2 regions of the Oerskovia sp. NPDC060338 genome follow, and region 2 is predicted to be linked to the other one. Evidence: predicted binding sites of a transcription regulator. Region 2 holds the regulator's gene; the other holds the start of a gene.
The links. The regulator HspR, encoded in region 2, represses chaperone genes until heat shock. The targets are predictions, from matches to a motif close to AAGTTGAGTCNNNNNGACTCAACTT.

Region 1 (4,188 bases), on a different contig from region 2:
TCGACGCGCTCGAGCGTCGTGCGACCGCGGCCCCGGTGATCGCCGGGGCCGTCATCTCGGTGTCCCCGGCGAGCGAGCGGTCGTTGGTGCCGTCGGACGAGCCGAGCTAGCGCGCGAGGCGCGCAGCGCGCCTCGTCAGGCGGGCAGCCGCGCGTCGAGCCAGCCGAGCACCTCGTCGAGGAACGCGCTGCGCGCGGGCTCGGGGGACAGGACCAGGTCGTGCGCGCCGCCCTCGATCTCCACGAGCGTCACGTCGTCGCCGAGCCCGGGGGCGCGGTCCTTGATGTGCTGGACGTCCAGGACGCTGTCCGTCGTGATGACCTCGGGGTGCCAGCCCTTGTTCGGTCCGGACCGCGTCGAGGTCAGGACGAGCACGGGGCACTCGATGTGCAGACCGCGCGCGACCTGCGCGTGCCCGCGACGGATCTCGCGCAGCCAGCCGGCCCGGACGGGGAAGCCCTCGTGGGGCTTCCAGCCGAGCTCGTAGTCCCACTCGCCCCCGGTCCCGGTGTGCAACGCCTGCCCGTAGGCGTCGTCGAGCGACCCGACCTTCAGGCGAGGGGCGAAGCGCCCGACGACGTCGATCACCCGGGTCGAGACCACACGGTCGAACCAGCTCGAGTTGAGGTCGAACCACGGGCTGTTGAGGACGAGGGCGGCGACCTTTCCCGGCCGTGCGTTGGCCCACAGGCTCGTGACGAGGCCGCCCGTCGAGTGCCCCACGACGACGAGCTCGTCGTGCCCCTCGGCCCGGATCGTGGCGGCCGCGGCGTCGAGGTCCTGGGCGTAGACGCTCAGGTCGTCGACCATGTTGGGGTCCTTGCCCGCCTCGGTCCAGTGCGCGAGCGAGCGGCCGTAGCCCCGCAGGTCGATCGCGTAGAACGCGTAGCCGTGGTCCTCGAACGCGTCCCCGAGATGGGCCTGGAAGAAGTAGTCGACGAACCCGTGGACGTACAGCACGGCCCGACGGCGTCGCTCACCTCCCGCGGGGGGCGTCGCCTTGCGGACGAGCGTCGCGGTGTCGCCGTCGGGGAGGTCGAGCGTGCGGGCGACCCACTCGGGGCCGAGGACGTCCTGGTGCCAGCCGTTCGTCATGGTGCAGCCCTTCGCCCGCGTACTCGGGCGGTATCGCGGTGCCGCCATTGTGCCCCCCGCGGGGGGGCCTGTCAGGACGAGCGGGACCTCGAGGTCCCGCTCGTCCCGGCACGGCCGGGTGGTCACCGCGCCGTCGCCCGCGGAGCCGTGTCAGGGCGCCCGTCCTGGCGCGCGGGCGAGGACCGCCGATCAGGCGGGAGGTGCAGGGCTCGCGGGAGGAGCGGGCGGGCCGGCGGGGGCCGGGGGCGCCGCCGCCGGGGCCGGGCGCAGGTCCTCGCGCAGGCGCGTGGTCTCGTCGAGCTCGGAGTCGTCGGCCTGCTCGGTCCCGGGCTCGGTGACCTCTGCCGTCCAGGTCTGCACGGGCTGCGGAGGGGCGGCCGGAGGCGCGTGCTGCGCGGGCGCGGCGGGAACCTGCGGAGCGGGTGCGTGCGGCGGGGCGAACTGCTGTCCGGCAGCCGGCGCCGGAGGTGCCGGCGGGGTCTGCTGGGGTGCGTACTGGTCGACCGGGACGGCCTGGGCCCCGGCCTCGACCGCGTGCGGAGGTTGCGGCGGATACGGCGGCTGACCCGTGAGCGCGGGCTGCCCGGGGTACGCCGGCTGGGCCGGGTATGCCGACTGCCCAGGGTACGGAGGCTGGGCCGGGTGTCCCTCGGGGGCGCCGTACCCGTACGGCTGGGCTGCGGGTGCCTTGCGGGGACGCAGGAGCAGCCAGGTGACGAGCCCGATGACGACGAGCCCGAGGAGCACGATCACCACGATCGCGACGAGGGTGATGTTCACAGGGCACCCCCGGCGGTCGGGTCGGAGGGGCGCGGGGCCATCGGGCGGGCCGGTGCCGTCGTGCGGTCGCCACGGTCGGGTGCGAAGGTGGCAGAAGGTTCGAGCCGTCGTGTAGTCACGCCCCCAGCATCCCGTGGATCACGGGACGAGAAAAGGGGAACCACCCGTTGGGACGGCAGCCGTCGTGCCCGGCTGCCGACATGACGGACAGGCTTGAGTGGAATAGGCTCAAGTTTGGTCGCGTTGATCCAGGTAGACCCAGACCCCAGAAGTACCGGAGACCCCATGGACACCAAGTTCACCACCATGTCCCAGCAGGCCATCGGCGAGGCGATCCAGACCGCCTCGGCCGCGGGCAACCCCCAGCTCGAACCCGTCCACCTGCTCGCCGCGCTGCTCACGCAGGAGGGGGGCGTCGCCGTCGGGCTCCTCGACGCCGTGGGTGCGAACGCCCAGGCCATCGGCCAGAAGGTGCGCGCGGCGCTCGTCGCGCTGCCCACCGCGAGCGGCTCGGCGGTCGCGCAGCCGACGGCGTCGCGAGCGACGTCGACCGCCCTCGACCTGGCCTCGAAGGAGGCCCAGGGCATGGGGGACGAGTACGTCTCGACCGAGCACCTGCTCATCGGCATCGCCGCAGGTTCCTCGCCCGCCGCGCAGATCCTCACGGACGCCGGGGCGAGCGCGGACGCGCTGCGCTCGGCCCTGCCCGCGGTCCGCGGCTCGGGCCGCGTCACCAGCCCCAACCCCGAGGGCACCTACAAGGCCCTCGAGCAGTACGGCCAGGACCTCACCGCTGCCGCAGCCGAGGGCAAGCTCGACCCCGTGATCGGGCGTGACTCGGAGATCCGCCGCGTCGTGCAGGTGCTGTCGCGGCGCACCAAGAACAACCCTGTCCTGATCGGTGAGCCCGGTGTCGGCAAGACGGCCGTCGTCGAGGGTCTCGCCCAGCGCATCGTCGCGGGCGACGTCCCCGACTCGCTCAAGGGCAAGAAGCTCATCTCGCTCGACCTCGCGGCCATGGTCGCGGGAGCCAAGTACCGCGGTGAGTTCGAGGAGCGGCTCAAGGCCGTCCTGGAGGAGATCAAGTCCTCCGACGGCGAGGTCGTGACCTTCATCGACGAGCTCCACACCGTGGTCGGTGCGGGGGCCGGCGGCGAGGGCGCCATGGACGCGGGCAACATGCTCAAGCCCATGCTCGCGCGCGGCGAGCTGCGCCTGGTCGGCGCCACGACCCTCGACGAGTACCGCGAGCACATCGAGAAGGACCCGGCCCTCGAGCGCCGCTTCCAGCAGGTCTTCGTGGGCGAGCCCTCGGTCGAGGACACGGTCGCGATCCTGCGCGGGCTCAAGGAGCGCTACGAGGCGCACCACAAGGTGACGATCGCCGACTCGGCGCTCGTGGCCGCCGCCGCGCTCTCCGACCGCTACATCACGGGCCGCCAGCTCCCCGACAAGGCGATCGACCTGGTCGACGAGGCCGCGTCGCGCCTGCGCATGGAGCTCGACTCCTCGCCCGTCGAGATCGACGAGCTCCAGCGGGCCGTCACGCGCCTCGAGATGGAGGAGGTCGTGCTCTCCGAGTCCGACGACCCCGCGTCGCGCGAACGCCTCGAGAAGCTGCGCGCCGACCTGGCCGACCGCCGCGAGGAGCTGTCCGCGCTGACCGCACGCTGGGACGCCGAGAAGGCGGGCCACAACCGCGTCGGTGACCTGCGCGCCAAGCTCGACGAGCTGCGCGTCCAGGTCGAGCGGGCCATCCGCGAGGGCGACCTCGAGACCGCGGGTCGCATCCAGTACGGCGAGATCCCGCAGCTCCAGGAGCAGCTCCAGGCCGCCGAGCAGGAGGAGGCGTCGATCGACAGCGACGAGGCCGCCACGGCACCGCAGGCGCCGATGATCGCCGACAAGGTCGGCGCGGACGAGATCGCCGAGGTCGTGTCCGCGTGGACCGGCATCCCGGCGGGCCGCATGCTCCAGGGCGAGTCCGAGAAGCTCCTCCACATGGAGGACGTGATCGGCAAGCGCCTGATCGGGCAGAAGGCCGCGGTGGCCGCGGTGTCGGACGCCGTACGACGTTCGCGCGCGGGAGTGGCGGACCCCGACCGCCCCACGGGCTCGTTCCTGTTCCTCGGGCCCACGGGCGTCGGCAAGACCGAGCTCGCGAAGGCGCTCGCGGACTTCCTGTTCGACGACGAGCGAGCCATGGTGCGCATCGACATGTCGGAGTACAGCGAGAAGCACAGCGTCTCGCGCCTGGTCGGCGCCCCTCCGGGCTACGTCGGCTACGAGGAGGGCGGCCAGCTCACCGAGGCC
Region 2 (4,188 bases):
TCTTGCCGAGGCGCTCACGGACGGGCTCCCCACGGCGCCCGCCGCCGACCGGCTCGGCGAGGCTCGGGGACACGTCGGCATCAGCATGGGCGAGACGATCGACGATCTCGCGTGCCTGTTCCGCGCCTGGGGCACCGAGCCCGGGCTCGACACCCTGCGCGCCCTGAGCACCGGCTGGGTCCGGGGCAACGAGCCGAGCCTCCTGGTCCCGCTCACGACCGACCCGCGGTCGGGTCTGGCCACCCCCGAGTACCTCGTACAACGCCTGCGCGAGACGTACGGTGCGGGCGAACGCAGCGGCCGGCCCGCGTCCCGCACGCACTGCCTGCTGCTCGTGGACGTCGCGGTCGACCGGCTCGACGGATGGCAGAGGATCGCCCGGGCCGCCGCGATGGGCAAGATCTTCAGCGAGGTCTTCGGCACGGGCCATCCGGTCGCGACGCTCGGTGCGGGCGTCTACGCGGCGCTGTGCGAGCGCAGCCCTGACCTCGAGCCGCTGCGCGCCGAGCTGCGGCACCGGATCGAACGCACGGCGCTCTCGTACGGCGTGACCGCGGTGCTCCGGCGACCTCCGCGCGTCTGGGTCGAGCCGCTCCCGACGGCTCATGCGGGAGCCGCGGCGTTGCTCCAGGCGCTCGGGCGCTGACCTGGCCCTCGACGGATCACGCACGCGCCGCCAGGTCCCGTAGACGGCTCGACGCCCCGGCGTCCGGCGAGGGACGAGCGGGGCGTCGAGGGGATCGCGCGAGAGGGGGGACGTCGCGCGGGGGTTCCGGCTCGCTCAGCGAGGAGCGTAGGTGAGGCAGTCCGCGTGGTCGGCACCCAGGGGGCCCGCTCCGACACGGATCGAGGAGGCGTTGCACTCGAGCGCCTCGTTGTGGGCACACTCCCCGCGCTGGCAGGCGCCGACGTGGGCGATGACCTTCTCGAGGCCTCCCTTGGCCGTGAGAGGGATGAACGTGGCGCACTCGGCCTCGCCGCCGTGGGCGGCGATCGTCACGGCACCGGCGTGGCACCCGTGCTCGTGGTTGTATCCGCATCCGTCGATCGAACACTCGACGACCTGGGGCAACTCCATCAGGCTGCTCATGGGACTTCTCCTTGCTCGAAGGGGCGGGGCGTCCGACCGTGCATTTCCTTCACGGTATTCCCTGTCGCAGCCCTTGTACAGGAAGCAAGGCCTCACTCACTTCGGCGGAATTCCACCGTTTTTACGTCACGCAGACCTCACGTAAATGTCCACGGAATTGCCGGCCGCAGTTTTTTCACACGTTCTGGAACGCACTCCGACGGGGCTCAGTCCCCGCGCCCGGGACGCCACAGTCCCCGCGCCCGGGACGCCACAGCACCAGCGCACGGGTCTCCGTGCTCTGCCCTGCGACGCTGCGCCCGGCGTCCTCCGGACTCCCTCGTCGGACCCGCCGGCCGCGCGGGACCATGACCACGTCGCCACTGACCCCCGCGGCGAAGACCCGTCCGCCCTCGAGGCGTGCCGAGAGCGCGTCGAGCCGGGACTCGAGCTGGTCGACCTGCTCCTCGAGCGCGAGGATGCGACGGATGCCTGCGAGGTTGATGCCCTCCTCCTGGGAGAGCCGCTGGACCTCGAGGAGCTTGGCGACGTCGCGCTGCGAGTACCGGCGCCCGCGCCCCATGGTGCGGCGCGGGGTCACGAGTCCCAGCCGGTCGTACTGGCGCAGCGTCTGCGGGTGCATGCCGGCGAGCGCCGCGGCCTGCGAGATGGCGAGCACGGGGGCGTCGTCGTACGCGTTGAACGGCACCTGCGCCGTCGCCGCTCCGGGATCTCTCCTGACCATGCGTCCTCCTCTCACCATTCTGCTCTCGTGGGACGGGCGCGACGAGGCCTCGCGGGCCTCGTCGCGCCCGGTTCCTGCTACTCCGCGGCGCGTCCGAACAGGTCGGAGCGCACGTCGTTCTCGCCGTCGGTCGCCGCCGCGAGCTGCTCGACCGCTTCCTTGGCGGCCTTCGTGAGCTTCTGCGGCACGACGACCTGGATCGTGACGAGCAGGTCACCGGTGGCCTTGGCTGTCTTGACGCCCTTGCCCTTGACGCGCAGCGTGCGACCGGACGGCGTGCCTGCGGGGACCTTGACCTTGACGGGCTTGCCGTCGAGCGTCGGGACCTCGATGGTCGCGCCGAGCGCGGCCTCGGCGAACGTCACGGGGACCGTGAGCCGCAGGTTGTGCTTGTCGTCGACCGAGAACACGGGGTGCGGCGTGACGTGCACCGTGATGACCAGGTCGCCGGGCGCTCCGCCCGCGACGCCCGGGCGACCCTTGCCGCGCAGGCGGATCTTCTGGCCGTCGCGCACCCCGGCCGGGATGCGGGCCGTGACGGTGCGTCCTTCGGTCGAGACGGTGACGGTCGCGCCCTCGACGGCGGGCCGGAACCCGAGCGTCGCGGACGAGTGCACGTCGGCCCCGTCCTGCGGCCGGACCGCGTTGGGGCGGAAGCCCGTCTGGGCTCCTCCGCCGCCGAACATCGACCCGAGGATGTCCTCGAAGCCTCCGCCTCCGCCGGTCTGCGTGGAGTACCGCACGCGGCCTCCGCCGCCACCACCACCGCCGAACATGCCGCCGAAGATGTCCTCGAATCCTCCGGCCCCGCCGGCGGGCCCGCCGGCTCCTGCGGAGAAGCGGGCGCCCCCGCCGGCCATGGCACGGATCGCGTCGTACTGCTGGCGCTGCTCGGCGTCGGAGAGGACCGCGTAGGCCTCGCCGATCTCCTTGAACTTCGCCTCGGCCTTGGCGTCACCCTGGTTCTGGTCGGGGTGGTAGGTACGGGCCAGCTTGCGGTACGCCTTCTTGATCGCGGCGTCGTCGGCATCCTTGGGGACGCCGAGCGCGGCGTAGAAGTCCTTCTCGATCCAGTCCTGACCGGTCAAGGCGCCTCCTCTCGTGGTGTCACCGGCCGGGGGCCGGTGGTCGTCTGATGGATGAAGTCTTGGTGTTCTTTCAGTCGTTCGCTCGTTCTGTCGTTCAGTGGTGCACCAGGTCCGGGGACCTGCTCTCCCGGCCTGCCCGACGGCGGAGCGCCACCTTCGCGCGGAAGGTGCGCTCCGTCGTCGGGCATCCGGGGACGTGGGCGCCCGGCCCCGGAGGACCGGGCGCCCACGACCGTCCTACTCCGGTCCGACGACCGAGACGCGCGCTGCGCGCACGACCTTCTCGCCGATCCGGTAGCCCGGCTCGATGACCATGTTGACCGTGGCCGACGTGGCCTCCGGGTCCACCTGGTGCATGAGCGCCTCGTGGACGTTCGGGTCGAACTCCTCGCCCACGACGCCGTACCGCTCGATGCCGAACTTCGCGAGGCTCGCGTCGAGCTTGTCGGAGATCGCGACGAACGGCCCGTCGAGCTCGCCGTGCTGGCGGGCCCGGTCGATGTCGTCGAGGACCGGCAGGAGCGCGCCCAGGACGTCCTCGACGCCCTTGACGCGCGCGGCCTCCTGGTCACGCAGCGACCGGTTGCGGTAGTTGGTGAAGCTGGCCCGCTCGCGCTGGAGGGCGTCGAGGTGAGCAGCCGCCTCGGACTGCGCAGCGAGGAGCGCTGCGTCGTCCCCGGCCTCGCCGGTGGGCTCGAAGTCGAGCCCCGCCAGCGGGTCCTGCTCGGCGTCGTCCCCGGCCGAGCCGGCCCCCTCGGGGGCAGCCTCCTTGGGCTGCCCCTCCGGGGTCACCTTGCGCTTGTCGGTGAAGTGGAAGGGCTGGTCCTCGGAGCCGAGCTCCTCGGGGCCCTGGGCGTCGCTCGTCACTTCTTGTCGTCCTCGTCCACGATCTCCGCGTCGACGATGTCCTCGTCGGGCGCGAACGGGGCGCCGGCGGCCGCAGCGGCGTCAGCGTCGGCAGCACCCTGGTTGCCCGCGGCCTGCTCCTGCTCGGCAGCGGCGTAGAGCGCCTCGCCGATCTTCTGGCTCGAGGCCAGGAGCTTCTCGTGGGCCGACTTCACGGCCTCCGCGTCGGTGCCCTCGAGCGCCGTCTTGACCGACGCGATGTCGGCCTCGACCTCGGTGACGACCTCAGCGGGGAGCTTCTCCTTGTTCTCCGCGACGAGCTTCTCGGTCGAGTACACGAACGCCTCGGCCTGGTTGCGGTTCTCCGCCTCCTCGCGACGCTTCTTGTCCTCGGCCGCGTGCTCCTCGGCCTCCTTGACCATGCGGTCGATGTCCTCCTT

Region 1: clpB (ATP-dependent chaperone ClpB) is a predicted target of HspR. The motif match lies at 2,086-2,110, and genes of this name have one in related genera.

The regions. Positions count from the first base shown of each region.
Region 1 is NZ_JBHXCQ010000012.1:22,754-26,941, forward strand. Features, by position in the region: gene ACFWGN_RS15265 (cation diffusion facilitator family transporter) at 1-110, shown strand, start outside; gene ACFWGN_RS15270 (alpha/beta hydrolase) at 136-1,095, opposite strand; gene ACFWGN_RS15275 (hypothetical protein) at 1,285-1,875, opposite strand; gene clpB (ATP-dependent chaperone ClpB) at 2,161-4,188, shown strand, end outside.
Region 2 is NZ_JBHXCQ010000001.1:89,926-94,113, forward strand. Features, by position in the region: gene ACFWGN_RS00415 (hypothetical protein) at 1-646, shown strand, start outside; gene ACFWGN_RS00420 (DUF1540 domain-containing protein) at 782-1,090, opposite strand; gene ACFWGN_RS00425 (heat shock protein transcriptional repressor HspR) at 1,266-1,814, opposite strand; gene ACFWGN_RS00430 (DnaJ C-terminal domain-containing protein) at 1,892-2,902, opposite strand; gene grpE (nucleotide exchange factor GrpE) at 3,140-3,769, opposite strand; gene dnaK (molecular chaperone DnaK) at 3,766-4,188, opposite strand, start outside.